Regions from separate parts of the Pseudomonas sp. F-14 TE3482 genome, predicted to be linked through region 1. Evidence: predicted binding sites of a transcription regulator. Region 1 holds the regulator's gene; each other region holds the start of a gene.

Region 1 (7,528 bases):
GATCAGCGGCGTGGCGTTTTCCACCAGGTCCATGGTGCGGTTGGCCGCGGCCTCGGTCAGCTTGACCACATACCCCAGGCGCTCGGTGGCATCCGTGATCTGAGACACTTCCTCGGCTTGCGGCATGTGCGGGTCAATCTGGAAATTGACGATCGCGCTATGCAGCTCGCGGGTGAGCTTGCCCACTTCCTGATACAGGCCGCGGTCACGGGTCTGGTTGAGCTCATGGATCAGTTGCACAGCGTCGCCGAACCTGCCTTTTTCAAGGCTTTCGACCAGTTCGACCGCGTGTTTTTTCAGGGTCGACTCAAAATCGCCCTGTGAAGATTCGTTATGCTCCATAGCTCCCCCGTGACGGACTGGCTTTGCACATCAACCGATGCGTTCGAAGATCTTTTCAATCTTGTCTTTCAACGCTTGAGCCGTGAATGGCTTGACCACATAGCCGTTCACGCCCGCCTGAGCGGCTTCGATGATTTGCTCGCGCTTGGCTTCGGCCGTGACCATCAACACCGGCAGGTGTTTGAGTTTTTCATCGGCACGCACGTGGCGCAGCAGATCAATACCGGTCATGCCGGGCATGTTCCAGTCCGTTACCAGAAAGTCGATGCTCCCGCTGTTGAGGACCGGAATCGCGGTAATACCGTCATCCGCCTCGACCGTGTTGGTGAACCCAAGGTCACGCAACAGGTTTTTTATGATCCGCCGCATCGTTGAGAAGTCATCAACGATGAGGATTTTCATATTCTTGTCCAATTCGACCTCCAAGCAGTCTTAAAACGCGCGCAGCACCTGAACGCGCCGTTCAATCAATTCGGCGTAACACTCAACAGTTGTATGGATTACAACGGGCCGTGGCCGATGCAGCAAAATGCCGTACCCACCTCGTTCGCAGTGTCCCCACACTGCCTGTCAGCGCGCTCGCCACTCCCCCAAACGCCCCCGCAAACGGGCCGCGCACTGGCTGTGTAACTGGCTGACCCGCGATTCGCTGACCCCCAGGACCTCACCGATTTCCTTGAGATTCAACTCTTCGTCGTAGTACAGCGCCAACACCAGTCGCTCACGCTCCGGCAAATTGGCAATCGCGTCCGCCAGCGCCGCCTGGAAGCGTTCATCTTCCAGATCGCGCGACGGCTCGAGATGAGCACTGGCGCCATCCTCGTGCAGCCCTTCGTGTTCGCCGTCCTGCAACAGATCGTCGAAACTGAATAACCGGCTACCGAGGGTGTCGTTCAAAATCCCGTAATAATCGTCGAGACTCAATTGGAGTTCGGCCGCAACTTCGTGATCTTTAGCGTCACGGCCGGTTTTAGCTTCAATCGAGCGAATTGCGTCGCTGACCATACGGGTATTGCGGTGAACCGAACGTGGCGCCCAGTCCCCCTTGCGCACTTCATCGAGCATCGCGCCGCGGATTCGAATGCCCGCGTACGTCTCGAAGCTCGCGCCTTTGCTGGCGTCGTATTTGGTTGATACTTCAAGCAGGCCGATCATCCCGGCCTGGATCAGGTCTTCGACCTGGACACTGGCCGGCAAACGCGCCAGCAAGTGATAGGCAATGCGTTTGACCAGTGGCGCGTAACGCTCGATCAGCTCGTACTGCGCGTCACGTGCCGACTTCTTGTAGAGGTTGTAGCCACTGGCTGTCATAGGACGGGTCCTGCGGTCTGTTGCACGAGGCGCTCGACGAAAAACTCCAGGTGCCCACGCGGGTTGGCCGGCAGTGGCCAGGTATCGACCTTCTGCGCAATGGCCTTGAACGCCAGGGCGCACTTGGAACGCGGGAAGGCTTCGTAGACAGCACGCTGCTTCTGCACGGCCTTGCGCACGCTTTCGTCGTAAGGCACGGCACCAACGTATTGTAAGGCGACGTCGAGGAAACGATCCGTGACCTTGGTCAACTTGGCGAACAGATTGCGGCCTTCCTGCGGGCTCTGCGCCATGTTGGCCAGGACGCGGAAGCGGTTCATGCCGTAGTCGCGATTCAGCAATTTGATCAGCGCGTAGGCGTCGGTAATCGAGGTCGGCTCATCGCACACCACCAGCAGCACTTCCTGGGCTGCGCGAACGAAACTGACTACCGAGTCACCAATCCCCGCAGCGGTGTCGATCACCAATACGTCGAGGTTGTCGCCGATGTCACTGAAGGCCTGGATCAGGCCGGCATGCTGGGCGGGGCTCAAATGCACCATGCTCTGGGTGCCGGACGCCGCCGGGACGATGCGGATGCCGCCGGGTCCTTGCAACAGCACGTCGCGCAGCTCACAGCGGCCTTCGATCACGTCGGCCAGCGTGCGTTTGGGTGTCAGTCCCAGCAGGACGTCGACGTTCGCCAGTCCCAGATCGGCATCCAGCAGCATGACGCGCCGGCCGAGCTCAGCTAGAGCCAGGGACAAGTTCACTGACACGTTAGTCTTCCCGACGCCACCTTTGCCGCCGGTCACCGCGATCACCTGTACGGGATGCATGCTGCCCATGTTATTTCTTTACCTTGTCTTACTTAGACGGAGGCCACATTACTGGCTGCGCGTTCATCAACGGAACAATGCATGGCAGACCATCGATGTAGGTACAAAAACTGTTCATTAGTACCTCAGCCAACCTGCTTGGTCGGGCTGTGGTAAATATCAGCGAACATGTCAGCCATGGCTTCTTCGCTGGGTTCTTCCTGCATTTGCACGCTAACGGCGCGGCTGACCAACTGATGACGACGCGGCAGATGCAAATCATCCGGAATCCGCGGGCCATCGGTCAGGTAAGCCACCGGCAGTTCATGACTGATGGCCAGGCTCAACACCTCGCCCAAGCTTGCCGTTTCATCCAGTTTAGTCAGGATGCAGCCGGCAAGGCCGCAACGTTTGTAACTGTGATAAGCGGCGGTTAGAACCTGTTTCTGGCTAGTGGTTGCCAAGACCAGATAATTTTTTGATTTGATGCCCCGTCCGGCCAGGCTTTCGAGCTGCATGCGCAGTGCTGGATCGCTGGCTTGCAGGCCGGCGGTATCGATCAGCACTACGCGTTTGCGCAGCAAAGGCTCCAGCGCCTGCACCAGCGATTGGCCCGGGTCGACGTGGGTGACCGACACGTTGAGGATGCGGCCCAGGGTCTTGAGCTGTTCCTGAGCGCCGATGCGATAGCTGTCCATGCTCACCAGCGCGATGTTTTGCGCGCCGTACTTGAGCACATAACGCGCTGCGAGCTTGGCCAGCGTGGTGGTCTTGCCCATGCCTGCCGGGCCAACCATCGCAATCACACCACCCTCTTCCAGTGGCTCGACTTCCGGAGTGGCGATCATCCGCGCCAGGTGCGCGAGCAACATGCGCCAGGCCTGACGGGGTTCATCAATATCGGTAATCAGTGCCAGCAGATCGCGCGACAACGGGCCGGACAGACCGATGCGTTGCAGGCGACGCCAGAGGTTGGCCTGGGCCGGACGGCTGCCTTGCAGCTGATTCCAGGCCAGCGAGCCAAGCTGCACCTCCATCAGTTCACGCAAGCTGTTGAGCTCGAAACGCATCGAATCGAAGGCTCGCGGGTCAACTCCACCGGAGGCTGGCGCGGGGGCTGGTGCAGCACGACGAGGTTCAGCGTAAGTCGGTTCGATCAGCGGCTCGGCGGCGGTCAGCGGCAGGCCGGCGAACAATTGGCGATTGGTGCTGTTGTCGCTCTCGCCATCGCTACGCAGGCTCAATTCGGCCTGGGCGGTTACGATCCGCGACTGAGTCTTGCGCAGCTCGTCCTCGAGCTCCATGTTCGGAACACGCGGGGCCAGCGCCGACAATTTGTAATCCAGGGCGGCCGTCAGCTCGACACCGCCGGCAATCCGGCGATTGCCAATGATGGCGGCATCAGCGCCCAGCTCATCACGAACCAGTTTCATGGCCTGACGCATATCGGCGGCGAAAAAACGCTTAACTTGCATAAACCACTACCTCAGCCGTTGGGCCCTACTGTCGCAACGATGGTCACTTGCTTGTTGTCAGGGATTTCCTGGTAAGCCAACACATGCAAACCCGGGACTGCCAGTCGGCCGAATCGCGAGAGCATCGCGCGAACCGGACCGGCCACCAGCAGAATCACCGGTTGACCTTGCATTTCCTGACGCTGCGCCGCTTCGATCAACGAACGTTGCAGTTTCTCTGCCATGCTTGGCTCCAGCAGAACGCCCTCTTCCGAGCCTTGTCCTGCCTTCTGAAGACTATTGAGCAATATTTGTTCCAACCTTGGCTCCAAGGTGATCACAGGCAGCTCCGACTCAGTGCCTACAATGCTTTGGACGATTGCACGGGATACGCCGACGCGCACCGCGGCCACCAAAGCGGCAGTATCTTGACTCTTGGCGGCGTTATTCGCGATGGCTTCGGCGATGCTGCGAATGTCCCGTACCGGCACCTGTTCGGCCAGTAATGCTTGCAAGACCTTGAGCAGCTGCGACAGCGTAACCACCCCCGGCACCAGTTCCTCAGCCAGTTTCGGTGAGCTTTTGGCCAGCAATTGCATGAGTTGCTGGACTTCTTCGTGGCCGATCAACTCGCTGGAGTGCTTGTACAAAATCTGGTTCAAGTGGGTTGCCACGACTGTACTGGCATCGACCACGGTGTAGCCAAGGGATTGCGCCTGGGCACGCTGGCTGATTTCGATCCAGACCGCCTCCAGACCAAAAGCCGGATCTTTGGCGGTAATGCCGTTGAGCGTGCCGTAGACCTGCCCCGGGTTGATCGCCAGTTCGCGGTCCGGGTAAATCTCGGCCTCGGCCAGGATCACGCCCATCAGGGTCAGGCGGTAGGCGCTTGGCGCCAGGTCGAGGTTGTCACGGATATGCACCGTCGGCATCAGAAAGCCCAGGTCCTGGGACAGCTTTTTACGCACCCCCTTGATCCGTGCCAGCAACTGACCACCCTGGTTGCGATCCACCAGCGGGATCAGGCGGTAGCCGACTTCCAGGCCGATCATGTCGATCGGGGTCACGTCATCCCAGCCAAGCTCTTTGGTTTCCTGAGCGCGGGCCGGCGACGGCAACAGTTCCTGCTGACGCTTGACCTCTTGCAGGGCCTGAACCTTGACCGTGTTCTGCTTCTTCCAGAACAGATAAGCGCCGCCGGCCGCCAAGGCGGCCATGCTGAGAAAGGAGAAGTGCGGCATGCCTGGCACCAGGCCCATCACCGCCATCAAGCCAGCGGCCACTGCCAAGGCTTTCGGCGAGGCGAACATCTGACGATTGATCTGCTTGCCCATGTCCTCCGAGCCGGAAGCCCGGGTCACCATGATCGCAGCGGCAGTCGACAACAACAGTGATGGCAATTGCGCCACCAAACCGTCACCGATGGTCAACAAGGCGTACACCCGACCGGCATCACCAAAGGTCATGCCGTGCTGGAAGATACCGACCGCCATGCCGCCGATCAGGTTGATGAACAGAATCAGCAGGCCGGCGATGGCGTCACCGCGCACGAACTTGCTGGCACCGTCCATCGAACCGTAGAACTCGGCTTCCTGGGCCACTTCCATCCGGCGCAGTTTCGCCTGGTTCTGATCGATCAGGCCGGCGTTCAAGTCGGCGTCGATGGCCATCTGTTTGCCCGGCATTGCGTCGAGGGTGAAACGCGCGCTCACCTCGGAAATCCGCCCGGCACCCTTGGTCACCACGACGAAGTTGATGATCATCAAAATCGCGAAGACCACGATACCAACCACGTAGTTGCCGCCGATCACCACCTCACCGAAGGCCTGAATCACCTTACCGGCGGCGGCATGGCCATCCTGACCGTGGAGCATTACCACCCGTGTCGAGGCCACGTTCAACGCCAGTCGCAGCAACGTCGCCACCAGCAGAATGGTCGGGAACACCGCAAAATCCAGCGGCCGCAAGGCGTACACGCAGACCAGCAACACGACGATGGACAAGGCAATGTTGAAGGTAAAAAACACGTCCAGCAGGAACGGCGGCACCGGCAACATCATCATGGCCAGCATGACCAGCAGCAACAGCGGCACGCCCAGATTGCCCCGACTGAGGTCGGCAACGTTTGTGCGTGCAGTGTTGATTAACTGAGAGCGATCCACCGGTTTTCCCCGTTTCTTTAAAGCAAACTTTTGACGCCTGAAGCAGGCGCAGGGCGGCTATTGCAAGAAGCCTTCCAACTTTTGCCGAGCAAGGGAATAGAGGGCTGTTTCAGGATTTGTATTGCTTGAACCGACGCCTTCGCGGGCAAGCCTCGCTCCTACAGGTTTTGAGTCAGTCGCGACATAGGCGAACGACACGAGACTGTAGGAGCGAGGCTTGCCCGCGAAGAGGCCAGTATTTCCAACACAACAATCAGGAATCGCGGCGCAAATCCGGTGGAATCGGCAAATCATCCTGGAGCGGATCCGGACGTTTGCCTTTGCCGGCGCGGTACTGGCGAATCTGGTAGACGTAGGCCAGTACCTGGGCGACCGCCAGATACAGCCCACCGGGGATTTCCTGCTCCAGCTCGGTGGAGTAGTAGATCGAACGCGCCAGCGCCGGCGATTCGAGTAGCAGCACATTGTTGGCCACGGCGATTTCGCGGATTTTCAAGGCAAGGAAATCGCTACCCTTGGCCAACAGCACCGGCGCATTGCCTTTGTCCGGATCGTACTTGAGCGCCACGGCATAGTGAGTCGGGTTGGTGATGACCACATCGGCCTCGGGAATGGCCGCCATCATTCGCCGCTGCGACATCTCGCGCTGCAACTGGCGAATGCGCTGCTTGACCTCTGGTTTACCTTCCTGATCCTTGTGCTCGTCGCGCACTTCCTGCTTGGTCATCAGCAGCTTCTTGTGGCTTTCCCAGAGCTGCACCGGCACGTCGACCGCAGCGATGATGATCAGCCCGCAAGCCATCCACAAGGTGCTCCAGCCGACCAATTGCAGGCTGTGAATGATTGCCATGTCCAATGGCTCGTGGGCGATGCGCAGCAGATCGTCGATGTCCGCCGACAAGACCGCCAACGCCACGAATAACACGATAAAAAATTTCGCCAGGGCCTTGAGCAACTCCACCAGAGCCTTGGCCGAGAACATCCGTTTCAGGCCTGCGCCGGGGTTCATGCGACTGAACTTGGGCGCCATGGAGCCGGCCGCAAATAGCCAGCCACCCAGGGAGATCGGACCGATCAGCGCCGCCAACAGCATGGTGATCATCACCGGCTGAATCGCAATCAGGGCAATCTGCCCCGAATGCAGCAGATAAGTGCCCATGGAGCGCTGATCCAGAATCACTTCCCGCGACAGCGTGAAGTTCATGCGCATCAGCTCCATCATGTCCTGCGCCAGGGCGCCGCCAAAAATCAGCAACCCACCGGCACCGGCGAGCATGACCGCCAGAGTATTGAGCTCCTTGGAGCGCGCAATCTCACCCTTCTCACGGGAGTCCTTTTTGCGTTTCTCCGTGGGGTCTTCTGTTTTGTCCTGACCGCTTTCGCTCTCAGCCATGACTCAGCGCGCCCGTGCCAGTTCGCGTAACAACTGCAAAGCCTCGGCGGCCAGCGGTTGATACTGATT
Region 2 (7,528 bases), 1.0 Mb from region 1:
CAATGAAACGCAATCCCTGTGGGAGCGGGCTTGCACCGCGAAAGCGGTGTGTCAGGTGGCATCGATATTGACTGTGCCGCCGCCATCGCGGGCAAGCCCGCTCCCACAAGGGACAGCGGGAATGCCGGGACGCAGTTACACCCGAAACTGCTTCAGCAACCCGTTCAACTGCTCGCTCAATTCCTTGAGATGAACGCTGGCCACGCTCGACTGCTCGGCCGCCAGTGCCGTGCTGTGGGACAAGCCTGCGGCCTGGGTCACGTTCTGGTTGATGTCTTCCACCACATGGGCCTGTTGCAAGGTCGCACTGGCAATCGAAGCGTTCAACCCATTGAGATTGCGCAAGGCCTGGCCGATGGCATTCAGGCTGGCGCCGGCCAGGCCGGCCTGCTCGATGGTCAGTTGCGAGGCACGGCTGCTGTCGCCAATCACCTTGACCGCCGCTTCCGAATGGCTTTGCAGGCGTTCGATCATCGACTGGATTTCCGCCGTCGACTTTTGAGTACGCTGGGCCAACAGGCGTACTTCATCGGCGACCACCGCAAACCCGCGACCTTGCTCGCCGGCTCGGGCGGCTTCGATGGCTGCGTTGAGGGCCAGCAAGTTGGTTTGTTCGGCGATGGAGCGGATCACTTCCAGAACGCTGCCGATTTGCGTGCTTTCGGCGGCCAGCGTACGAATCACTTCAACGGCTTGATCGATGGTCGACGACAGCTTGTCGATCTGCTGCAGGCTGCCGTCGATATTGACCTGGCCCTGTTGCGCCTGAGACTCGGCATTGCGCATTTCACTGGCCGCGTGTTCGGCATTCTTGGCCACATCCTGCACGCCGTAGGTCACTTCGTTGATCGCGGTCGCCACCAGCTCCATTTGTTGGGATTGTTGCTGGCTGCGTTGCTGGGCTTGCGCGGCATCGTTGCCCAGTTCGCTGGAAGACTGGCCGAGCGCGCCGGCGGACACCTGCAACTGACTGATCACCAGGCGCAGTTTCGCGGTGAAGGCGTTGAAGTGTCGGGCCAGTTGCGTGACTTCGTCCTGACCGTGGGTATCGAGGCTGCGGGTCAGGTCGCTTTCACCGCTGGCAATGTTGGCCATGGCGTTCACGGTTTCCTGGAGCGGACGCACGATGCTGCGGGCAATCATGATCACCAGCAGGGCCATGATCAGCGCAATCACCAGCCCCACAAAAGAGGCCTTCCAGACTTGGGCATGAAACTCGGCCTGCATGTCATCGATGTACACGCCGGAACCGATCACCCAACCCCAGGGCTCGAACAGTTTCACGTAGGAGGTTTTTTCCACCGGCGCGCTGGCGCCCGGTTTCGGCCAGCGGTAATCGACCATGCCGGCACCCTTGGCCTTGGCGATGGCGACCATCTCGTTGAACAGCGCGAAACCGTCGGGGTCGCGGATCGTCGAGAGATTCTGACCTTCAAGTTTCGGATTGGTCGGGTGCATGACCATGACGGGCGTCAGGTCGTTGATCCAGAAATAATCGTTCTGGTCGTAGCGCAAACCGCGCACGGCGGTCAGTGCCTGTTTTTGCGCGGCATCGCGGGTGAGGGTGCCGGCAGTTTCCAGGCCGTGATAGTAGGTGAGGATCCCGCTGGCGGTCTGCACCACGTGCTGGGTCTTTTGGGCCTTGGCCTGATAGAGGTCGTCGTGAATCTGCTTGAGCATCAACACGCCCAACGTCAATAGCATCACCACGGCCACGATCAAGATGAGCCACAAGCGTCGGCTGATCGACACACTGCGCAAGCTGTTCATAACGCGGTTACTCCGGTTTCTTGTTCTTGTAATAAACGATCGCCAGCATCCAATCACACTTTGCCGATCGGGCCTATCCGACTCAGGTCCTATTACGCGGCAGCGTAAACGAGGCTTGTCTGATAGGATTTCGGCCCCGCACGGGAAAACCTGAGCCCAAGTCTTTTTTTCACGCAATTTTTACCGTTTTGCGTGGATCTTGTGCGCGCGGGGATTCAGCTAAGGTTGATCGCAGTTAACGCTTATAAATTATTAACGGAGCATGCCTGGGGGCATTGTTTCTTGGGGGATTGATGGATCTTTGGACGGCCTTTCAGGCATTGATTTTAGGCGTGGTGGAAGGGCTGACGGAGTTCTTGCCCATTTCCAGTACCGGGCACCAGATCATTGTGGCGGACTTGCTCAATTTCGGCGGCGAGCGCGCCATGGCCTTCAATATCATCATTCAGCTCGGCGCGATCCTGGCGGTGGTCTGGCAGTTTCGCCGCAAGATCTTCGACGTGGTCATTGGCTTGCCGACGCAGCCCAGCGCTCGGCGTTTTACCGCGAACCTGTTGATCGCTTTCCTGCCGGCGGTGGTGTTGGGGGTGATTTTCGCCGACTTGATTCACGAGTACCTGTTTAACCCGATTACCGTGGCTACAGCATTGGTCGTGGGCGGGGTCGTGATGTTGTGGGCCGAACGTCGCCAGCATGAAGTGCATGCTGAAAGCGTCGATGACATTACCTGGAAAGACGCTCTCAAAGTCGGCTTCGCCCAGTGTCTGGCGATGATTCCGGGGACTTCGCGTTCCGGTTCGACGATCATTGGCGGCTTGCTGTTCGGGTTGTCGCGCAAAACGGCCACCGAGTTCTCGTTCTTCCTCGCCATGCCAACCATGGTCGGGGCGGCGGTGTACTCGGGCTACAAATACCGTGACCTGTTTGTGCCGGCTGATTTTCCGGTATTTGCCATCGGGTTCGTCACTGCCTTTGTCTGCGCGATGATTGCTGTCCGGGGGCTGCTGATCTTCATTGCCAGTCACAGCTACGCGACATTCGCCTGGTACCGCATTGCGTTCGGTCTGCTGATCCTGGCCACCTGGCAATTCGGTTGGGTCGACTGGACAGCGGTCAAGCCATGAGCGATTCCAGTGCGCGCAACAACAACCCCGGGCGCAAGTCCGGGGGCGCCATTCAGAACCTGCGGCTGAAACTGCTGGTGTTCGTTGTGCTGTGCGCAGTGCCGTTGTTTGGCTCGGTGTCGATGTGGCTGCGCGGGGTGTCGGTGATTCCCCTGGCGGCCTATGGCATCGTCAGCGTGCTGGCGTTTTTCCTGTACTGGAGCGACAAGCACAAGGCCCGCGCCGATAGCTGGCGCACGCCGGAGAACGTCTTGCACGCGGTGGAGTTGGCGGGTGGTTGGCCGGGCGCCTTGCTGGCCCAGCAAGCGTTTCGGCACAAGACCCGCAAAGTCTCGTTCCAGTTGGTGTTCTGGCTCATCGTGCTGATGCACCAGGTGTTCTGGATCGATCAGCTGTTTCTGGGCGCTAACCTGTTTGCATTGTTTTAAAGCACTTTAAAGCAGCAAGCCGACCTGCGTGCGGTTGGGCAACTTGCTCACCACCAGTTGGTGGGAACGTTGCAGCAAGCCTTGCAGCTCTTCGGTGCCCAGCGGGTAGGGCGTTTCCATGATGACCCACTGGGCCCGGGCCAGATACGGCGCCGGGTGAATGCCCGGCCGGTCGCAATGGCCCAGGAACAAGTCCTTGTCGACCTTGAACGCCAGGGACTGTCCCCGCAGGTTCTGCAAGGCAAACATCTTGTTCCCGGCAATCGAAAACACCCGCACGCCACCCCACTTGTAATCCTCCCGCGCGCCGGGCAACGCCAGGCAGTATTGCGCGACATCCTCTTCGCTCATTCGTCCCGCTTTCATAACAGTCTGTCCCCGCAAACATTGAATGATTCGATCAAATGATCGATCCAGGCGCGCACCGCCGGCATCACCCCGCGTCGATGAGGGTAGACGGCTTGCAACCAGCCGCCCGGCAATGACCAGTCGGGCAATAGTTGCACCAGCGAACCGTTTTCCAGCTCTTGCTCGCAATACATCATGGGCAGCATGGTAAAGCCCTGGCCGTTGAGGGTGCAGGCTTTGCGCACGATGAAATCTTCGCAGCCCAAACGCGCCTCAAGGCTCAGGTCGTAGTTTTTGCCCTGTTGATCAAGCATGCGGATGTGCACCATGCGATCGGCCTCCAGAGCGCCGAGCACGGGCAGATTTTTCAGGTCTTCGGGGTGATTGATTTCATGGCCGAGCAAAAATGCCGGGCTGGCAACCATCAGCATCTGAGCCTGACGCAGGCGACGGGTCACCAGCAATGGATCTTCATCACCCAGATCCCGCACTCTCAAGGCAACGTCGATGCCCTCGTTGATCAAGTCAACCCGACGATTGAGCAGCATGACTTCCAGTTGGACCTGGGGGAATTTCTCCAGAAAATTACTGATCACCCCAGGCAGCATTTGATGGGCCAACCCTACGGGGCAGGACACTCGCAAGCGCCCCCGGGGTTCGCTGGACATGCTGGCCACCGCTTCGTCGGCCATTTCGGCCTCCAGCAGCATCGCCTGACAATGGCGCAAGTAGCGCTCGCCCACGGCGGTGAGGTTGAGTTGGCGGGTTGTGCGTTGCAGCAGGCGCGCGCCCAGGCGTTCTTCCAGCTCAGCAATGCGTCGCGACAATCGCGACTTGGGAATCCCCAGTAAACGCCCGGCTGCAGCAAAGCCACCGGCTTCGACCACTTTGGCGAAATAGTAGAGGTCGTTGAGGTCTTGCATCGATTTAATACTCGACTGTTCTATCAGTGGGACGAACTATCGCATTGTTACCGACTAATCAGCCATTGCTTTCGTCGGTAGGATTGTTTCCATCAGATCGCCCGGTGGCGATCCTCACCTTGGAGATCCCACATGAAATTACTGCATATCGATTCGAGCATTCTGGGTGACAACTCGGCTTCCCGTCAGCTGAGCGGCGAAGTCGTCAAAACCTGGCAATCTGCCGAGCCTGACGTTGTGGTGACTTACCGCGACCTGGCCGCCGATGCCATCAGCCATTTCTCCGCCTCCACCCTGGTTGCCGCCGGCACTGCCGCAGAGCTGCGCAACGCCGCGCAACAGCACGAAGCCGATCTGAGCGCGCAGGCCCTGGCCGAATTCATCGCTGCCGATGCCGTCGTGATTGCCGCACCGATGTACAACTTCACTATTCCGACCCAACTCAAGGCCTGGATCGACCGCATCGCCGTGGCCGGTCAGACTTTCCGCTACACCGAAGCTGGCCCTGAAGGCCTGTGCGGCGGCAAGAAAGTCGTGATCGTTTCCACTTCCGGTGGTCTGCATGTCGGTCAGGCGACCGGTGTTGCGCACGAAGATTATTTGAAAGTGCTGTTCGGCTTCCTGGGTATCACCGACATCGAGTTCGTCCGCGCCCATGGCCTGGCCTATGGTGATGAAGTGCGCACCAAAGCCATGAGCGATGCTCAGGCGCACATCAGCGAGCAACTGTTCGCCGCTGCGTAAGGCTTGCATAAAGTCGTAAACAGCCTCGGGCAATACCCCTGAAACTCTGTATTCTGGTCATCGTGATGGCCAGGTACGGAGTTTTTTGTTTCTGGCGGTAATCAGTTTCTGGCCCAGGTTATGCAACCGAGGCTTAACGTCTGCGGTCAGGTAATAAGGTGGGGGCATCCCATGGCACGTCTTTGTGCAACGCTACTGATTTGCCTGCTCGGCAGCCTGAATTCAGTGCATGCCGCGCCTGCGCCGCATCCTCACTGGAGCGTCGGTTTCCATGAGATGACCTTCCTCGATCCACTGGATTTGCAGCCGATGCGCGCCATCGCGTTTTACCCGTCCAGTGAAAAGGAACATTCCAGCACGCTCGAGGGCTATACGGTCGAAGCGGGTGAAGACACCAAAGTCGCCATCGGACGTTTCCCGATGCTGATGCTGTCCCACGGCAACACCGGAACCCCGCTGGCCCTGCACGACCTCGCCACCTCATTGGCGCGAAAGGGCTTTGTGGTGGTGGCGGTGATCCATCCCGGCGACAACTCCAAAGACCACAGCCGCCTCGGCACCTTGAGCAACCTTTATGGTCGGCCGATCCAGATTTCCGAAGCCATTACCGCGACTTTGGGCGACCGGACGCTCGCGCCTTTCGTCAATGCCGAGCAGGTCGGGGTGATTGGCTATTCGGCGGGCGGTGAGACTGCACTGATTCTGTCCGGCGCCACCCCGGATCTGGATCGTCTGCGCCGTTATTGCCAGGAGCGCCCGGATGATCACGATGCCTGCAACACGCAAGGCGAACTGATCGTCGACCGCGACGACTTGCAGCCAGTGGCAGACCCGCGCGTGCATGCCTTGTTGCTGATGGCGCCGCTGAGTCTGAAGTTCGGTCGCCATACCCTGGCCGACGTGCATGTGCCGGTGCTGCTTTACAGCGGTGATGGCGACAAACTGGTGGCGTTCGACAAAAACGCCGCAGCGCTTGCGCGCAAACTGCCAACCGCACCGGACTTCAAATTGCTGGCCGGGGCAGGGCACTTCGTGTTCCTGGCGCCGTGCAACGAAGAACAGATCGCCGCCATGCCGGCGCTGTGTACCGATGCCGACGGCGTCGACCGCAAGGACATTCACCGCAACATGATTTCCGAAGCCGGACGGTTCTTCGCCCATGCCCTGGGCAAGCCCACCCGCGCCGGGATGCAGACCGCCGATCAATAATTTCCCCCACAAGGGATTGCAGGTGTCAGGTCATTGCGCGGTGTTTCAGCAGCAGGGTCAAACCAAGTCCGGTGATCGACAACATCGCCGCACTAAAGAAAATCCACGAATACCCCAGGTTCAACGCCACCGCGCCCATCAGCGGTCCGGCAATCGCCAGCGCCAGATCGAAAAACACCGCATAGGCGCTCAAACCCGCTCCGCGGCTGGAATTGGGCACTTGCTTGATCGCTTCCACCCCCAGCGCCGGATACACCAGCGACAGACCGAACCCGGTCAGCCCAGCGCCGATCAAGGCATAACCCGTCGAGGGCGCCAGCCACAGCAAGACCAGCCCCACGGTTTCAATGGTCATGCAGGCGATGGCGGAGGTGAAGCCACCGAAACGGCTGATGCTGGAGATGAACAACAGCCGCGCCAGAATGAAACAGACCCCGAATACCGTCAGGCAGTAAGCCGCGCCGGTCCAGCCAAGGCTGACGTAATACAGGGTAATAAAGGTAGTGAGCGTGCCGTATCCGATGGACGCCAGGCTCAGGCTCGCGCCGAAGGGGGCAATGCGCCCGAACACCGCCCAGAACGGCAGGCGCTCGCCGCGAATCACCGGCACCGACGGTTTGTTGCGGATCAACAGCAGCGCCAGCAGGGCCAGTAACGACAGCGCGATCCCGAGGCTGGCGAACCCTAGTTCAGCGACCATCACGACCCCCAGTGGCGCGCCGATGGCGATGGCGCCGTACGAGGCGATGCCGTTCCAGGAAATCGAACGCGCCGTATGCTCGGCACCGACCTGGCCCATGCACCAACTGATCGTGCCGACCCCGATCAACCCTTGGGCGATGCCCAGCAATAAGCGGCCAGCGATCAGGATGATCAGGCTCAACAACGGCCAACCTTGCAGCAGGGTCGACAGCCATGTCAGAACGCCGCTCAACGCAATCCCCGACAAGCCGTAAACAATCGCCCGCTTGGTGCCGATGCT
Region 3 (7,528 bases), 5.3 Mb from region 1:
AGGTCTGGACGTCAGCGTGCTGGACTCCATCGGCGCCTCGCTGCGCCTGACCGAAGGCGCCGAAACCCTGTTCGCCGAACTCAAGCGGCTGGGCTACAAGACGGCGATTCTGTCGGGCGGCTTCACCTACTTCGCCAAGCAACTGCAAGCCAAGTTGGGCATCGACTACGTGTTCGCCAACGAACTGGCTGTGGTCGATGGCAAAGTTACTGGCGTGGCAGTCGAGCCGATTGTCGATGCGCAACGCAAGGCGGATCTGCTGCGTGAGCTGGCGCATAAGGAAGGTTTGCGTCTGGAGCAGACGATTGCCGTCGGTGACGGTGCCAACGACCTGCCGATGCTGGCGATTGCCGGGCTGGGTGTAGCGTTCCGTGCCAAGCCGCTGGTCAAGCAATCAGCGAAGCAGGCGATTTCCACCCTTGGGCTGGATGGCGTGCTGTATCTGCTGGGCTTCCGGGATCGCGACGGGCAGCTCTAAAAAGATCAAAAGATCGCAGCCTTCGGCAGCTCCTACATGGGTATGTGGACACCAGTAGGAGCTGCCGAAGGCTGCGATCTTTTGCTTTTGGGCTCCCCGTTACAGCGACTTCCACAACGAATCAAATTCTTCCGCTACCCCGACCACGCCGCTCCCCGCGGCGTTTTCGTTTCTGGCTGTCTCAAGCGAACGGTAGGCAAACTGATTAAAGCTGTTGGTGCTCGACACCCGCCGCTCCAGCCCGGCCCGGCGTTCCTCGCCGTTGGTATTGATCAACACCTTATTGCCTTCCTGGAACGGCAGGCGCGGCGTGAGCAGGGTGGCCGGCAGGTCGATGGCACTGATGGCGGGCAGCAACAGCCCGCGCAAGTACTGGCTGTGCTCGTCGTGGGAGCGTATCAGCTGCAGGCCGCAGGGTTCGGCGCAAGGCGCGACTTGCTCGATACCCATCTGCGTGCCGCCGCCCCGCACCTGTCGGATCCAGCGCACCACTGCAATGCTCCAGCCTTGACCGGCGGTATCCTCGATACCGACCATTTCGCCAGCCTGTAGCTCGGCGGGCACCGCGCCGGGCCAAGCCAGGCAATAGCCGCCAGGACTGTGATTGATCACCGGCAGCGCATAGGTCGGGAAATGCTGCTGGCGGTCGGATGCCTCGTGGCTGTCATCGTTTTGAAGGTGCGGGTATTCGATCTCTTCGTAGGGCAGCAGCGTGTCTGCCGTGCCATGAGGGGCGGCGTCGAAGGCGTGGCGCCATTGGTCTTTGGCGCGAGCTGTCGGGTCGGTCGCCGAGAACTGCGCGGGGCGGGCGCCGGGTTTTTTCAGGATGTCGTTGAACGAGCGTTGCCCGCCCAGATAAAAGTGCAAAGCGCTCATACCCACGCACAGGGTCAACGTGCCGTGGCCGACAGTGCGCTGGAAACTGCGCTCGGCGGCCTGGCCCCAGGCGGCATGCAGGTGTTGCAGCGTATCCAGATTCAGCCCCACCGGAATGGGCAACGGCGAGACCTTGTCGGCCGACTGCTGCAGATGGTTTTCGATGGCCATGACCAAGGGTTGCGGGTCGATCCCCAGCAAACGCTCCTGTTGTTCGGCGAGGAATTTGGAGCGGTAGCGCGGCCCGGTGTCGAGATCCGGGGCGATGGCAAACAGCCCGTTGTCCAGTTTGGCCGGTTGCAGCTTGATCCACTGGCTCCAGGGTTCGAGCACCTCGGCGAGCCGGGCGATCTGGTTCTGGCGCAGCTGATTGCAGCGTGAAGCACCCAGCAGAAGGGCGACGACATAGGTTTGCTCGATGCTCAGCTTTTGCGTCTGGCTGGCCAGTTCATCGCGCACACTCAGATTTTGCAGTTGGAACTGACAGCCAATCCGATACAGCTGATGCAGTTCCAGCCACAGGTTTTCGGGCACCGGGCAATAGAGTTCAGTGGCGCGGATCAATGCGCCGTTCAGGCAATGGATTGCCCGCTGCAAAGCCTGGGTCAGCAGCGGCGCGCGATCCTTAGTGAAGCGCGGCGTGACGCGAATGACGATTTGCTTGTAGCCGATCGCCAAGTGGCTCTGCAGCGCCTGGCAAAGGTTGGCGATCTTGCGCGAGCGCTCGTCGAGCACAATGGCCTGATGCAGGAAATGCCGCTCCAGATGCTTGCAGACGTAATACACCTCGGGCCGCAGCAATTCGAGCAATTGCAGGCGATTATCGCTGGGTGTGAGCAGTTGATTAAGTTCGCTCAAGCCTTGATACAACTGGCGAGCGGTTTCGCCGATGTTGGCTTTGGGCAGGTTGGCGATCCAGCGCTTGAGGTCGCGAGGCGTGGCTTCGCAGAAAGACAAACGCGACTGCGTCGGGATCGGTGCGCGTAGCAGCAGGACAGGATTGGTCTCATTCATGCCGTAGACAAACTCCGACCGGGAAATGGGCAGTGAATGACTTGACTGTAGCAGCTATGAACGCGGAGGGGGTGTCGCGATATTTACGTCACGCTTGCCTTCGTAGGAGCTGCCGAAGGCTGCGATTTTTTTCAGAGCGCGCCGTAGATCAAGATCAAAAGATCGCAGCCTTCGGCAGCTCCTACAGGGGGAATGCGCCGCCCGGAAGAAATTCGGGGCGGCGGGCCCGGGATCAGGCGCTTGGCAAGCCGATGCTCTGACCCATCTGCACTGGCGAAAGAGCGCCCAGTCCTTCAGCCCATTTCACTTGATCCGGCCCGAACAGCACGACAGCCGTAGAGCCGAGTTTGAAGCGACCCAGCTCCGCGCCTTTTTCCAGATGGATCGGCGCACGGGCGGCTTCATCGTAACGGAAGGTTTTCAGTTCGCGTTTTGGCGGCGTGATCAGCCCGGCCCAGACAGTTTCGATCGACGCCACAATCATCGCGCCCACCAGCACCACGGCCATCGGGCCACGTTCGGTGTCGAAAATGCACGCCACACGCTCGTTGCGCGCGAACAGCTCCGGTACGTTTTCAGCGGTGGTCTGGTTGACCGAGAAGATGCGGCCGGGGATGTAGACCATCTCGCGCAGAGTGCCGGCCAGCGGCATGTGCACGCGGTGGTAATCCTTGGGCGACAGGTAAATGGTGGCGAAATCACCGCCCATGAATGGCGCTGCGTTGGCCGCGTCACCCCCCAGCAGTTCCAGCACGCTGAAGCTGTGACCCTTGGCCTGGAAAACGCGACCGTGTTCGATCGGGCCAAGCTGGCTGACGGCGCCATCGGCCGGGCTGAGGATCGCGCCTGGGGTTGGGTCCAGCGGGCGCGCGCCGTCTTTCAAGGCGCGGGTGAAGAACGCATTGAAGTGCTCGTAAGCCGTCAGGTCTTCGACCAGTGCCTGGGACATGTCCACTTGATAACGCTTGGCGAACCAGGCGGTTAAGGCGTTCTTGAACCAGCGCACGCGGCATTCGGCAATGCAGCCGGCCAGTCGCGAGAGCAAGTGATGAGGCAGCAGGTATTGGCTGAGGATAAACAAACGCTTATTCATTAACTGTCCTTGAAAAACTTAAATCTCTACGGGCGTGTCGGGATGGTTGCCCCATTCGCCCCAAGAGCCGGCGTAACCTTTGACTCGCGGATAACCGAGCGACTTGGCTACTAGATACGTGAAGCCAGAACGATGGTGAGTCTGGCAGTGGGTAATGACTTCTTTGTCTTTGGTGATACCGAGTTGTTTCAGGATTTCTGGCATGTCGGTGCGGATGCGCAGGTTGCGTGCCTGATCCATGCCGGCTGTCCATTCGAAATTGACCGCGCCCGGAATGTGCCCGCCCTTGGCTGCCAGCACTTTTTCGCCGGAGTATTCCTGCGGCCCGCGTGCGTCCCAGATCGCCAGGTCAGCGGCACCGAGACGGCTTTGCAGGTATTCGCGGGTGGCGGTGGGTTCGTCGTGCAGCGTCAGGGCGACTGGTCCACCGACCGCTGGCGGGATCTGGATCGACATGGGCATGCCTTCCGCCAGCCAGGCCTTCAGGCCACCATCGATATAGTGATACTTGCTGTGGCCGATGACATCCAGCAGCCAGATAAAGCGCCCGGCCCAACCGCCGCCTTCGTCGTCATAGACGACATAGACCGCATCGGGGTTGTGTCCCAGTTCGCCGAACAATGCTTCAAGCGCGGCTTGGGTCGGCAGCAGGCCTGGCGCAGGCGCCTGACCCAGTTGAGTGCGTTTTGGATCGACAAAGCGTGCCCCGGGAATATGCCCTGCGGCATAGCGGGCGCTGCTGGTCAGGTCCACCAGAATCAGTTCGCGGGAGTCGAGACGCGGGAGCAGGTCGCTCGGCTCGATCACCAGCGCCAAGCCAGAGAAGTCAGACATGTGAGGTCTCCAGAGCACAAAGGGGAGGATTGTAGCGCAGCGTCATGAGGGCCTGTTATCAGTTATTTCGGCGCAGGAAATAACTGAATCTGTGGCGAGGGGGGCTTGCCCCCGTTCGGCTGCGAAGCAGTCGCAAATCCGCTGCATGCGGTGTGCCTGGTAGAACGAGGTTGCAGGTTTTGGGACTGCTTCGCAGTCCAGCGGGGGCAAGCCCCCTCGCCACAGGTCTTGATCTTCACTTAACTGACTGGCATCAGCCCCTAGCGCTGGCTAAAACTGTGCAGGGCTTTTTCAATGCACTGCGCGGTTTTGCCGAACGCCTGCACGGTGATTTCCGAGAACGGCCCGCCGCCCTGATCCGCCACCACGATCATGATCACTCGACCATTGTTGACCAGGGAGCGCAGCAGCAGGTGTTCACCGCAGAACTGCGAACGCAGGCTGGCCGGCAACAGGGCCGAGAATTGGGCGTTGTTGGCCGGCGTCAGGCGCACCTGAGCCTGTTGTGCGAGCAGACGCTGAAGCACCGCACTCTGGCTGACCACCAGGTTCAGGCCGGCCACTTCTTTGGGCAGCCCGGCAATCTGGTGCACGCGCAGACTGGCGTGTGTGCGATCGGCCATCAGGATCATCACACGCCGCATGCCACACGCCACCAAGGCATCTCGGGCCGATGTGGTCAAGTGCATGGCATTGGTAAACCGGCTCGGCTCCACCAGCAATTCGGCGCATTGTTTACGCCACTTCGCCAGGTCTTCGGCGGTGGGCGCCGGGGCCGGCAGCAAGCCGGCGTGAACGCGGTTCATGCCCGCCGGCCAGATCAACGCTTCGGCCGGGTGCCAGAGGTCCGGCATGGCATGTTGCCGGGCGCTGTTGGCAGCCTGTTGGTGCAACTGTTGCTGCACTTCATCCATCGGCATTTGCAGATAAAGGCTGGTCAGGTACTGCCAGCGTTCACAGTGCGGACTGTCCCAGGCCTGTTGTGCCGACAACGCCAGACCATTGGCCAGCAGCACGGTGTTGGCGGGCTGATTAAGCCAGCGCCGCAACGTCGGGTCGTCATCGAGACGATTCTGTTGGCGTAGCGGGTGATCATCGTCCCGTGCAATGCGCAGGACTTTCACCAGTTCGCGTTGTTCATTGAGCAGCAGCCGATAACCCTGCTGGACCCAGATTGGCAAACGCCAGACATCCACCAGCGCCATACAGATTTCCAGCAGACGCACGCCGAACAATTGCTTTTCGACTTTGCGCGCCGACTCGCCTTTATGGATGACCCGCAGTTCCCATTCTTCAAGCATCTGCGGATGGGTCAACGCCATGGGCCACAGTGGCGAAAGAAACAGCAGGCTGCCCCAGTGGATGTCCTGCCACAACCGCGCCAGGCGACTGGCAAAAAAACCATTGGCCTGTTGAGTGGCGTGCTGACTGATCAGCTGAAGCTGGCGCAGGGCAACGGGGATCTGCGATTGGGGTTCGGCGGGTAAGCGCTCGAGCAATTCTTCGGTGCGTTTCAAACCAAGGCGATTAATTGCCACTTCGAGATTTTCAGCAGGCGTGGCCATGCTGCCATGAGTGTGGCGATTGGCTTCGCGAATCACACTCAAGGCCAGGGCCGGGCTGTCCTGCATCATTTCGGCAATGTCGCGCAGCGCGCTGCGGCTATCGCGGATGGCTTTGCAGACGCGGTCGTGACTGGCTTGCGGAACCGGCAGGCGCACACCATCGAGCAGCTTGACCCAGCCTTCGAGCGTGGTCGGTTTTGGCGTTGGGACGTTCGTTTCGTTAGCCATGTCTGGACGCTGCTTTACCTATCCCTGCGTGGGCCAAATTGGCTTTTCGCCTTATCTGGCTATAGTCTGGCGCAGTTTTGCCGATAAGGAGAAGAAGAGATTTTTTAACTTCCGAATATGACCTTGAACCCGACTCAGTAAGTGCTCTCCTACCTATGGCTAAAATTATCGGCATCATCGTCGTATTCGCGAGCGTGCTCGGCGGATACGTGCTTTCCCACGGCAAGATTGCCGCCCTCATTCAGCCTTTCGAGGTGATGATTATCGGTGGCGCGGCCCTTGGTGCATTCCTGCAGGCCAACCCCGGTCATATGACGATGCACGTGCTCAAGAAGTCTTTGGGCATGTTCAGTTCGCGTTTCAACCACACCTTCTACCTGGAAGTGTTGGGGCTGATTTACGAGATTCTTAACAAGAGCCGTCGCGAAGGCATGATGGCAATCGAAGGCGACATCGAAGATGCCGCTGCGAGCCCGATCTTCGCCAAGTACCCGGCAGTCCTGAAAGATGACCGCATGACGGCGTACATCTGCGATTACCTGCGAATCATGTCCTCCGGCAACATGGCTCCCCATGAGCTTGAAGGCTTGTTCGACATGGAACTGACCAGCCTCAAGGAAGACCTGGATCACCCCTCCCACGCCGTCAACGGCATCGCCGATGCCATGCCGGGTTTCGGTATCGTTGCGGCGGTATTGGGTATCGTGGTGACCATGGCTTCGCTGGGTGAAAGCGACCAGAAAATGATTGGCTTGCACGTAGGTGCAGCTCTGGTAGGTACCTTCTTCGGTATTCTCGCGGCCTATGGTTTCTTTGGCCCGCTGGCCCACGCTCTGGGCCACGATGCCAAGGAAGAACTGAACGTCTACGAAGCCATCAAGGCCTCGCTGGTGGCTTCGGCTTCCGGCATGCCGCCATCGCTGGCAGTGGAATTCGGTCGCAAGGTTCTGTACCCGGCGCACCGTCCTAGCTTCGCTGAGCTGGAACAAGCGGTTCGCGGTCGCTAAGTCATGGAAAATAACCAGCCGATAATCATCAAGCGCGTAAAAAAGTACGCGGGCGGGCATCACGGGGGCTCCTGGAAAATCGCCTTCGCGGACTTCGCGACGGCGATGATGGCGTTCTTCCTGGTGTTGTGGCTGTTGTCCACGGCAACGCCGGAACAGAAGATCGCCATTGCCGGTTACTTCAAGGACCCGGTCGGTTTCAGCGAAAGCGGCACGCCATACATCATCGATCTGGGCGGCTCGCCGACCCTGGCCCCGGAGAACACCCTCAACCCCGAGGTGAAATCCCAGCCTCAACCGGACAAGGTGACTATCGACGCCGAACAGGTCGAAGGCATGGCCGAGCAGGTTGAGAAAGAGCGCCTGGAATTGCTGCTGCAAGAGTTGCAGAACAAGGTCGAAGAAAACCCGCAGTTGCAGAAGTTCAAGGATC
Region 4 (7,528 bases), 4.5 Mb from region 1:
ATAGACTTGAAGAAACGTTTCAGCAAGCATAAAAATCGAGACACTGGTGCTAAATGCCAAGGACGACCACTAGAGAGGAATTGATCCGCAGATTTGGCAAATCGGGAATTGAGTCGATGCCATCGCGAGCCTGCTCGCGATGGCGATTTCGGCAGCGACTCAACGAAACCGGTCAACCTCATGCCGCAAGTCCGCCGCCAGCTTCTCCAGCTCTTTGGCAGTCACAGCCAGGTTGGACACCACTTCCCGCTGCTCACTGTTCGCCAAAGCGATGCTTTGCAGATTGCTGCTGAGCAAGGTCGCGGTGCTGCTTTGTTCCTGGGTCGCGGTAGTGATGGCGGCGAATTGCTGACCGGCCGAACGGCTTTGTTCATCGATCCGTGCCAGCGCCGAAGCGACGTTGGCGTTGCGCGACAGGCCTTCCTGCATCAGCACGTTACCCTGCTCCATGGTGCTGATGGCGTTGCCGGTTTCCTGCTGGATGCTTTGGATCATCCCGGAAATTTCGTCTGTGGCCTGGCGGGTACGTGAGGCCAGGTTGCGCACCTCATCGGCCACCACCGCAAACCCGCGGCCCTGCTCACCGGCGCGGGCGGCTTCAATGGCGGCGTTGAGCGCCAGCAGGTTGGTTTGCTCGGCGATCGAGGTAATCACCCCGACAATGCCGCCGATTTCCTGGGAGCGCTGCCCCAAGGTATTGATCACCGTCGCGGTGCTGTTCAGTGCACCGGCGATTTGCTCCAGGGATGAGGACGCTTCGTCCATCGACGTACGACCGATCTGGGTTTGCTGTGCGTTTTCCTGCGCCAGACGCTGGGTGTTGCCCATGTTGTCGGCGATGTTCAACGAGGTGGCGCTGAATTCTTCTACGGCGCCGGCCATGCTGGTGATTTCGCCGGACTGCTGTTCCATCCCTTCATAAGCGCCACCGGACAAACCGGACAACGCCTGGGCACGGCTGTTGACCTCTCCCGAGGCTTTACGGATGTGCTCGACCATGGTCGACAGAGCCTGGCTCATCTGATTGAAGGCGCGGGCAAGTTGACCGATTTCGTCATTGCTCGACACGTTCAGGCGCACACTCAAATCACCGGCACCCAAGGCTTCGGCCTGACGCACCAGATCACCCAGTGGCGCCAGTTTGCTGCGCAGCAACCAGACCGCCGAGCCGACTGCCAGCAACATCGCCAGCAGGCTGCCGATCGCCAATTGAATACCGACGCTCCAGGTCACCGCGCGGATTTCGGTTTTCGGCATGCTCGCCACCACCGACCACGGCCCGCCTTCGAACGGCACGGCAACACTGTAAAAATTTTGCGACGTGTCGTTCCAGAAGTCGCCTTTGCCCGGTGTCTTGGCCAGACCGACGATGCTCGGGACCGCCTGATCCAGCGCTTGCACACCGGCAATCGGCACCAGCCATTTGCCTTGTTCATCCAGCAACGCCAGGGAGCCGGTCTGGCCGATGCGGAAGCGTTTGAGGTTGGCGAACTGCGCATTCTGCGCGTCGGTGTAATCGAATCCTACGTACAGCACGGCAATGATCTTGCCGCTGCTGTCGCGTACGGGGGTGTACTGCGACATGTAGAAGCGTTCGAAAAGCAACGCTCGCCCCACATAACTCTGCCCCGCCATCAAACGGGCGTAAGCCGGGTTCGCGTGGTCGAGCAGCGTGCCAATGGCACGGCTGCCGTCTTGTTTGGTGACATTCGTGCTGACCCGAATGAACTCCTCACCACTGCGCACGAATACGGTCGCGACGCCTGCGGTCATCTGCTTGAACTCGTCGACTTCCGCGAAGTTGTTGTTCAACACTTCACTGCCCAAGTGCAGGCCCGGGGTCTGCACGCCCGCCACGGTCACCGGCTCATCCGGATGCACGCTCAAACCGGCGCTGAAGCGCTTCTCGAACAGGCCGGCCAGGCGCTGGGTGCTTTCACGCAAAGTGCCGTGAAAGGTGCTCAACTGATCGGCAAGCAAGCGGGCCTCACTGGCCAGATGCTCTTCGCGGGTGGCGAGGTTCGCGGTGTCCAGCGAGCGCAGGGCGAACACGGTACTGCCACTGATGACAATCGCCAGAATCACGGCAAGCGCAAGACCCAGCTGTGAGGCAATCCGAGCACGAGGTTGAGACATGACAGCTCCTGACCCAGTGGCCGGATCATTCTGATCCCTTCGCACACTCGGCAAAATTTCTGATGGTGGGGAAAACATGGAACCTGCACGAAGGTCCTATCAGCAGATTTTCGGCGGCAAAGCTGAATACTTGAGTAATTAACGGGGATATGGCTCAAGGCCGCCATTGCGGCGGCTCCATCGATTCAGCCCAGACGTTCGACATCCGGTAATTCCATGGCCCGGACCTCGCCTTGCAGGAAATCGCTGAGGCGACGCAAACGCTCACCGCCGGGGCGGGTTTTCGGCCAGACCAGGTAATAATTCTCACCACTGGCGACGGCCGTCGGCCACGGCAGACTCAGACGTCCCTGCGCAACATCCTCCGCCACCATCAACAAATCGCCCATGGACACGCCGTAACCTCGGGCGGCGGCGATCATGCCCAACTCCAGTGTATCGAACACCTGCCCACCCTTGAGCGAGACTTGATCGGTCAGGCCCATGCGCTCCAGCCAGTTGCGCCAGTCACGGCGGTCTGGCGTCGGGTGCAGCAACTCGGTACTGGCCAGGCGCGCAACGTCCCACGGTTGATCCTTCAGAAGATTCGGCGCGCCCACCGGAATCAGCTCTTCGGGGAACAGGAAAGTCGCCTCCCAGTCCGGTGGAAAATGCCCGTTGCTGAGAATGACGGCGCAGTCGAAGGGTTCATGGTTGAAGTCCACCGTATCGATGTCCATCCAGGCGCTGGTCAATTGCACCTCGTTCCCCGGTCGCAGGTGCCGAAAACGACTGAGCCGCGCCAACAGCCAGCGCATGGTCAGGGTCGATGGGGCTTTCATGCGCAAGATGTCGTCTTCGGCACGCAAGGTATTGCAGGCCCGCTCGAGGGCGGTGAAGCCTTCGCGAATGCCGGGCAGGATCAGCCGCGCCGATTCGGTCAGTTGCAGGTTGCGCCCGCTGCGATGAAACAGCCGACAGGCGAAATGCTCTTCGAGCGTACGAATGTGCCGACTGACCGCACTTTGCGTGATCGACAGTTCTTCGGCCGCGCGGGTAAACGAGCTATGCCGCGCCGCCGCTTCGAATGCTCGAAGGGCATACAAGGGAGGAAGACGACGGGACATCAGGATGGCTCCTATAGCGCGATGGAACCAACTTATCAGAAACTCCCCAGCATGAGTTTTAATCATGCCACCCATCCTTTTTATCCCTTTGTGAAAACCCCGCAGAGCGCCGAGAATCGACGCTTCCTGTTCTCTCTGACAATCGAGCGTGATGATCATGCAGCATCCAGCGCGTAGTGAACTCTGGGCCATCCTGCGGCTGGCGGGGCCGTTGATTGCCTCGCAGTTGGCGCACATGTTGATGGTCCTCACCGACACGTTGATGATGGCGCGCCTGAGCCCCGAAGCACTGGCCGGCGGCGGTCTGGGCGCGGCGACGTATTCGTTCGTGTCGATTTTCTGCATCGGCGTGATCGCCGCCGTCGGCACCCTGGTCGCGATCCGTCAGGGCGCGGGTGACATCATCGGCGCAGCGCGGCTGACCCAGGCCGGGTTGTGGCTGGCCTGGTTAATGGCACTGGTGGCGGGTTTGCTGCTGTGGAATCTCAAACCGGTGTTGCTGCTGTTCGGCCAGACCGAAACCAACGTCCAGGCTGCCGGCCAGTTTCTGTTGATCCTGCCGTTCGCCCTGCCCGGCTACCTGAGCTTCATGGCGCTGCGTGGTTTCACCAGCGCCATCGGCCGGGCGACACCAGTGATGGTCATCAGCCTCGCCGGCACCGTGGCCAATTTCCTGCTCAACTATGCGTTGATCACCGGCATGTTCGGCCTGCCGAAAATGGGTCTGGTGGGCATCGGTCTGGTCACGGCGATCGTCGCCAACCTGATGGCGCTGGCGCTGGCGCTGCATATTCGTCGGCATCCGGCCTACGACGCGTATCCATTGCGCCAGGGTCTGTCGCGGCCCAACCGTCAGTACTTAAAGGAATTGTGGCGCCTGGGCCTGCCGATTGGCGGCACCTATGCGGTGGAGGTCGGCCTCTTTGCCTTCGCTGCGCTGTGCATGGGCACCATGGGCAGTACGCAACTGGCGGCGCATCAGATCGCCCTGCAAATCGTCTCGGTGGCGTTCATGATTCCGGCGGGGCTTTCCTACGCGATCACCATGCGCATCGGCCAGCATTACGGCGCCGGGCAATTGCTTGATGCGCGGCTGGCCGGACGGGTCGGGATCGCCTTTGGTGCGGCGGCAATGCTGGGTTTTGCGATGGTCTTCTGGTTGCTGCCGCATCAGTTGATCGGCTTGTTCCTGGACCACAACGACCCGGCGTTCCGCGAAGTCATCAACCTGGCCGTAAGCCTGTTGGCGGTGGCGGCATGGTTCGAGCTGTTCGACGGCACACAAACCATCGCCATGGGCTGCATCCGCGGGCTCAAGGATGCCAAGACCACGTTCCTGGTGGGTTTGGGTTGCTATTGGCTGATCGGCGCACCGGCCGCCTGGTGGATGGCCTTCCATTTGAATTGGGGGCCAACGGGGGTCTGGTGGGGTCTGGCGCTGGGGCTGGCGTGTGCGGCGGTGAGCCTGACGCTGGCGTTTGAGTGGAAGATGAAGCGGATGATTCGGCGTGAGCCGGCGTCGCAGGGCGATTTCCAGATAGCTCAGCCTGACTGAAAATCCTGTGGGAGCGGGCTTGCCCGCGATAACGGCGGCACATTCAACATAGATGTGACTGATAAACCGCTATCGCGGGCAAGCCCGCTCCCACAGGGGTTGGAGCTAGCTCACGATTTCCATCATCGGCTGCTGACTGCTGCCAAAGGTCAAATACTCAACCAGTTCCGCCAACGGCAACGGCTTGCTGATCAGGTACCCCTGCACTTGATCGCAACCAAAGCCGCGCAACAAATCCAGTTGTTCCGGTGTTTCCACGCCTTCGGCGACCACTTCGAGGTTGAGGTTGTGTGCCAGATTGATCATCGCGTGCACCAGTTTGCGATTCTCTTCGCGCTCTTCCATGCCGCCGACAAAGCTCTTGTCGACCTTCAACAATGCAATCGGCAGGCTGTTGAGGTGCACGAACGAAGAGAATCCGGTGCCGAAATCATCCAGCGAGAAGCGCACGCCCAAACGCCCGAGGGCATCCATGGTCTGCTTGACCAGATCGCTGCGACGCATCACCGCGGTTTCGGTCAGTTCGAATTCCAGCCATTGCGCCTCGACGCCTCGCTCGGCAATCAGCCGGCTCAGGGTCGTCAGCAATTGGCTGTCCTGAAACTGCCGGAACGACAGGTTGATTGCCATGTGCAGCGCCGGCAAACCTCGTTCGCGCAACGCCTGCATGTCTCGCAGGGCCCGGGAAATCACCCAGTAACCCAGCGGCACGATCAAGCCGCTTTGCTCGGCCAATGGCACGAATTCGCTGGGGGGCAGCAAGCCACGTTCGCCATGACGCCAGCGCACCAATGCTTCGAGGCCGACGATCTGGCCGTCTTCAAGGTTCAGGCGTGGCTGGTAATGCAGCTCCAGTTCATCGCGGCGCAAGGCCCGGCGCAGTTCGCTTTCGAGGTCGGCGATGCTGCGGGCATTGCGATTGATCCGTTCGTTGAAGACGTGAAAGGTGCAGCCCTGAGTGCTCTTGGCCTGCTGCATGGCAATGTGCGCGTGCCACATCAACGGGTCGGCGCCGGCCTGCGCTCGTGCGTGGGCGATACCGAGACTGGAACCGATCAACAGGCTTTCGCCATCGATCCAATAGGGTTCGGACAGGGCTTCGGTAATGCGTTCGGCCATCCATTCGGCGCGCTGAGGGGCGCGGCGGGTGTCGATCAGCAGGGCAAATTCATCGCTACCCAGCCGCGCCAGTTGATCGCTGGCCTCCAGTTGGCTTTTCAGCCGCGAGACCACTTGCAGGATCAGCCGATCGCCAGCCTGATGGCCGAGCGCGTCGTTGGCGTGTCGAAAATTGTCGAGGTCGAGGTGGCCGAGGGCCAGGCCCCGACCATCGTTGTCGGCCAGGCGCGCCGCCAGCAAGGTCTGGAAACCCTGACGGTTGGCGATACCGGTCAACGGGTCCTGCTCGGCCAGGCGCTGCAAGGTGTTTTCCAGCACGCCGCGCTCACGCACATGACGCAGGCAGCGGCGCAACATGCCGGGGTCCAGCAGATTGCGCACCAGCCAGTCGCTCACACCGTCGGGCGGCGCCAGCGGCTCGTGTTCGAGCAGCAACACCGTCGGCAAGTTGCAACGGCCGGGTGCTGGCTGCAGAGCGGGAATCGTCAACAACACCGCGCTGCGGTTGTCATCGAACAGGCTACTGACCGACTCCCAGCTCGGCGCGCTGAGCAGCACAGCCGAACTCCCCATCGGAGCCAGACACTCGCGCAACAACGCTGCCCACGCTGGCTCTTCGGCCAGTAGCAGCAAACGCAAGGGTTCGACAGGCGTAGACAAGCTAGCTCCTAGACTCTGCAAAGATGTAGGCGGCGGGCATTATGCCGCGCGGGTAACCAATGACCAAATGACATCGGTTATCAAACACGGCTTTTGCGTCTTGAATACGAACATTAGACGCAAATTCACTACGCATCCTGCGTGAAAGTATCAAAACCGGCAATTAGAGATCGCGTGTTACGTCACAAGTCGGAGAGAGCAGCACAATTCGCTGAGCCTGTTAAAATGCCGGCCCATTTCGCTAATGACTCCCTGATTTCGTATGTCCCGACTCAATCCCCGGCAGCAAGAAGCCGTGAGCTACGTCGGCGGCCCTCTTTTGGTGCTCGCCGGCGCAGGTTCCGGCAAGACCAGCGTGATCACCCGCAAAATTGCGCACCTGATCCAGAACTGTGGCATCCGCGCCCAATACATTGTCGCCATGACCTTCACCAACAAGGCCGCGCGCGAGATGAAAGAACGGGTCGGCACGCTGCTCAAGGGCGGCGAAGGCCGCGGCCTGACGGTCTGCACCTTCCACAATCTGGGCCTGAACATCATCCGCAAGGAACATGTGCGGCTGGGCTACAAACCGGGATTCTCGATCTTCGACGAGACCGACGTCAAAGCCCTGATGACCGACATCATGCAGAAGGAATACTCGGGCGACGACGGCGTCGACGAGATCAAGAACATGATCGGTTCGTGGAAAAACGACCTGATCCTGCCGCCCGAAGCCCTGGAAAACGCGCGCAACCCCAAAGAACAGACCGCCGCCATCGTCTACACCCACTACCAGCGCACGCTCAAGGCGTTCAACGCGGTGGACTTCGATGACCTGATCCTGCTGCCGGTAAAACTGTTCCAGGAACACGACGACATCCTGGAAAAATGGCAGAACAAGGTCCGCTACCTGCTGGTGGACGAATACCAGGACACTAACGCCAGCCAGTATTTGCTGGTGAAACTGCTG

What was found. The regulator FliA, encoded in region 1, starts transcription of late flagellar genes. The targets are predictions, from matches to a motif close to CTAAAGTTTNNNNNNNNNNNGCCGNTAA.
Region 2: the regulator FliA is predicted to act here: its motif matches at 1,898-1,925, upstream of AB7M26_RS22225 (methyl-accepting chemotaxis protein).
Region 3: the regulator FliA is predicted to act here: its motif matches at 6,148-6,175, upstream of motA (flagellar motor stator protein MotA).
Region 4: the regulator FliA is predicted to act here: its motif matches at 2,244-2,271, upstream of AB7M26_RS06415 (methyl-accepting chemotaxis protein).

What each region holds. Positions count from the first base shown of each region.
Region 1 covers NZ_JBRJII010000001.1:5,947,011-5,954,538, forward strand. Annotated here, with positions in the region: gene AB7M26_RS26990 (protein phosphatase CheZ) at 1-342, opposite strand, end outside; gene AB7M26_RS26995 (chemotaxis response regulator CheY) at 373-744, opposite strand; gene fliA (RNA polymerase sigma factor FliA) at 913-1,653, opposite strand; gene fleN (flagellar synthesis regulator FleN) at 1,650-2,480, opposite strand; gene flhF (flagellar biosynthesis protein FlhF) at 2,597-3,925, opposite strand; gene flhA (flagellar biosynthesis protein FlhA) at 3,937-6,066, opposite strand; gene flhB (flagellar biosynthesis protein FlhB) at 6,320-7,459, opposite strand; gene fliR (flagellar biosynthetic protein FliR) at 7,463-7,528, opposite strand, start outside.
Region 2 covers NZ_JBRJII010000001.1:4,943,204-4,950,731, reverse strand. Annotated here, with positions in the region: gene AB7M26_RS22225 (methyl-accepting chemotaxis protein) at 136-1,770, opposite strand; gene AB7M26_RS22220 (undecaprenyl-diphosphate phosphatase) at 2,064-2,894, shown strand; gene AB7M26_RS22215 (DUF1294 domain-containing protein) at 2,891-3,322, shown strand; gene AB7M26_RS22210 (MmcQ/YjbR family DNA-binding protein) at 3,329-3,688, opposite strand; gene AB7M26_RS22205 (LysR substrate-binding domain-containing protein) at 3,685-4,593, opposite strand; gene AB7M26_RS22200 (FMN-dependent NADH-azoreductase) at 4,726-5,337, shown strand; gene AB7M26_RS22195 (alpha/beta hydrolase family protein) at 5,509-6,546, shown strand; gene AB7M26_RS22190 (MFS transporter) at 6,572-7,528, opposite strand, start outside.
Region 3 covers NZ_JBRJII010000001.1:625,159-632,686, reverse strand. Annotated here, with positions in the region: gene serB (phosphoserine phosphatase SerB) at 1-478, shown strand, start outside; gene AB7M26_RS02760 (molecular chaperone) at 578-2,368, opposite strand; gene asd (archaetidylserine decarboxylase) at 2,601-3,461, opposite strand; gene AB7M26_RS02750 (rhodanese-like domain-containing protein) at 3,480-4,295, opposite strand; gene AB7M26_RS02745 (HDOD domain-containing protein) at 4,556-6,088, opposite strand; gene motA (flagellar motor stator protein MotA) at 6,244-7,095, shown strand; gene motB (flagellar motor protein MotB) at 7,099-7,528, shown strand, end outside.
Region 4 covers NZ_JBRJII010000001.1:1,452,994-1,460,521, reverse strand. Annotated here, with positions in the region: gene AB7M26_RS06415 (methyl-accepting chemotaxis protein) at 160-2,136, opposite strand; gene AB7M26_RS06410 (LysR substrate-binding domain-containing protein) at 2,322-3,242, opposite strand; gene AB7M26_RS06405 (NorM family multidrug efflux MATE transporter) at 3,400-4,797, shown strand; gene AB7M26_RS06400 (putative bifunctional diguanylate cyclase/phosphodiesterase) at 4,903-6,576, opposite strand; gene rep (DNA helicase Rep) at 6,839-7,528, shown strand, end outside.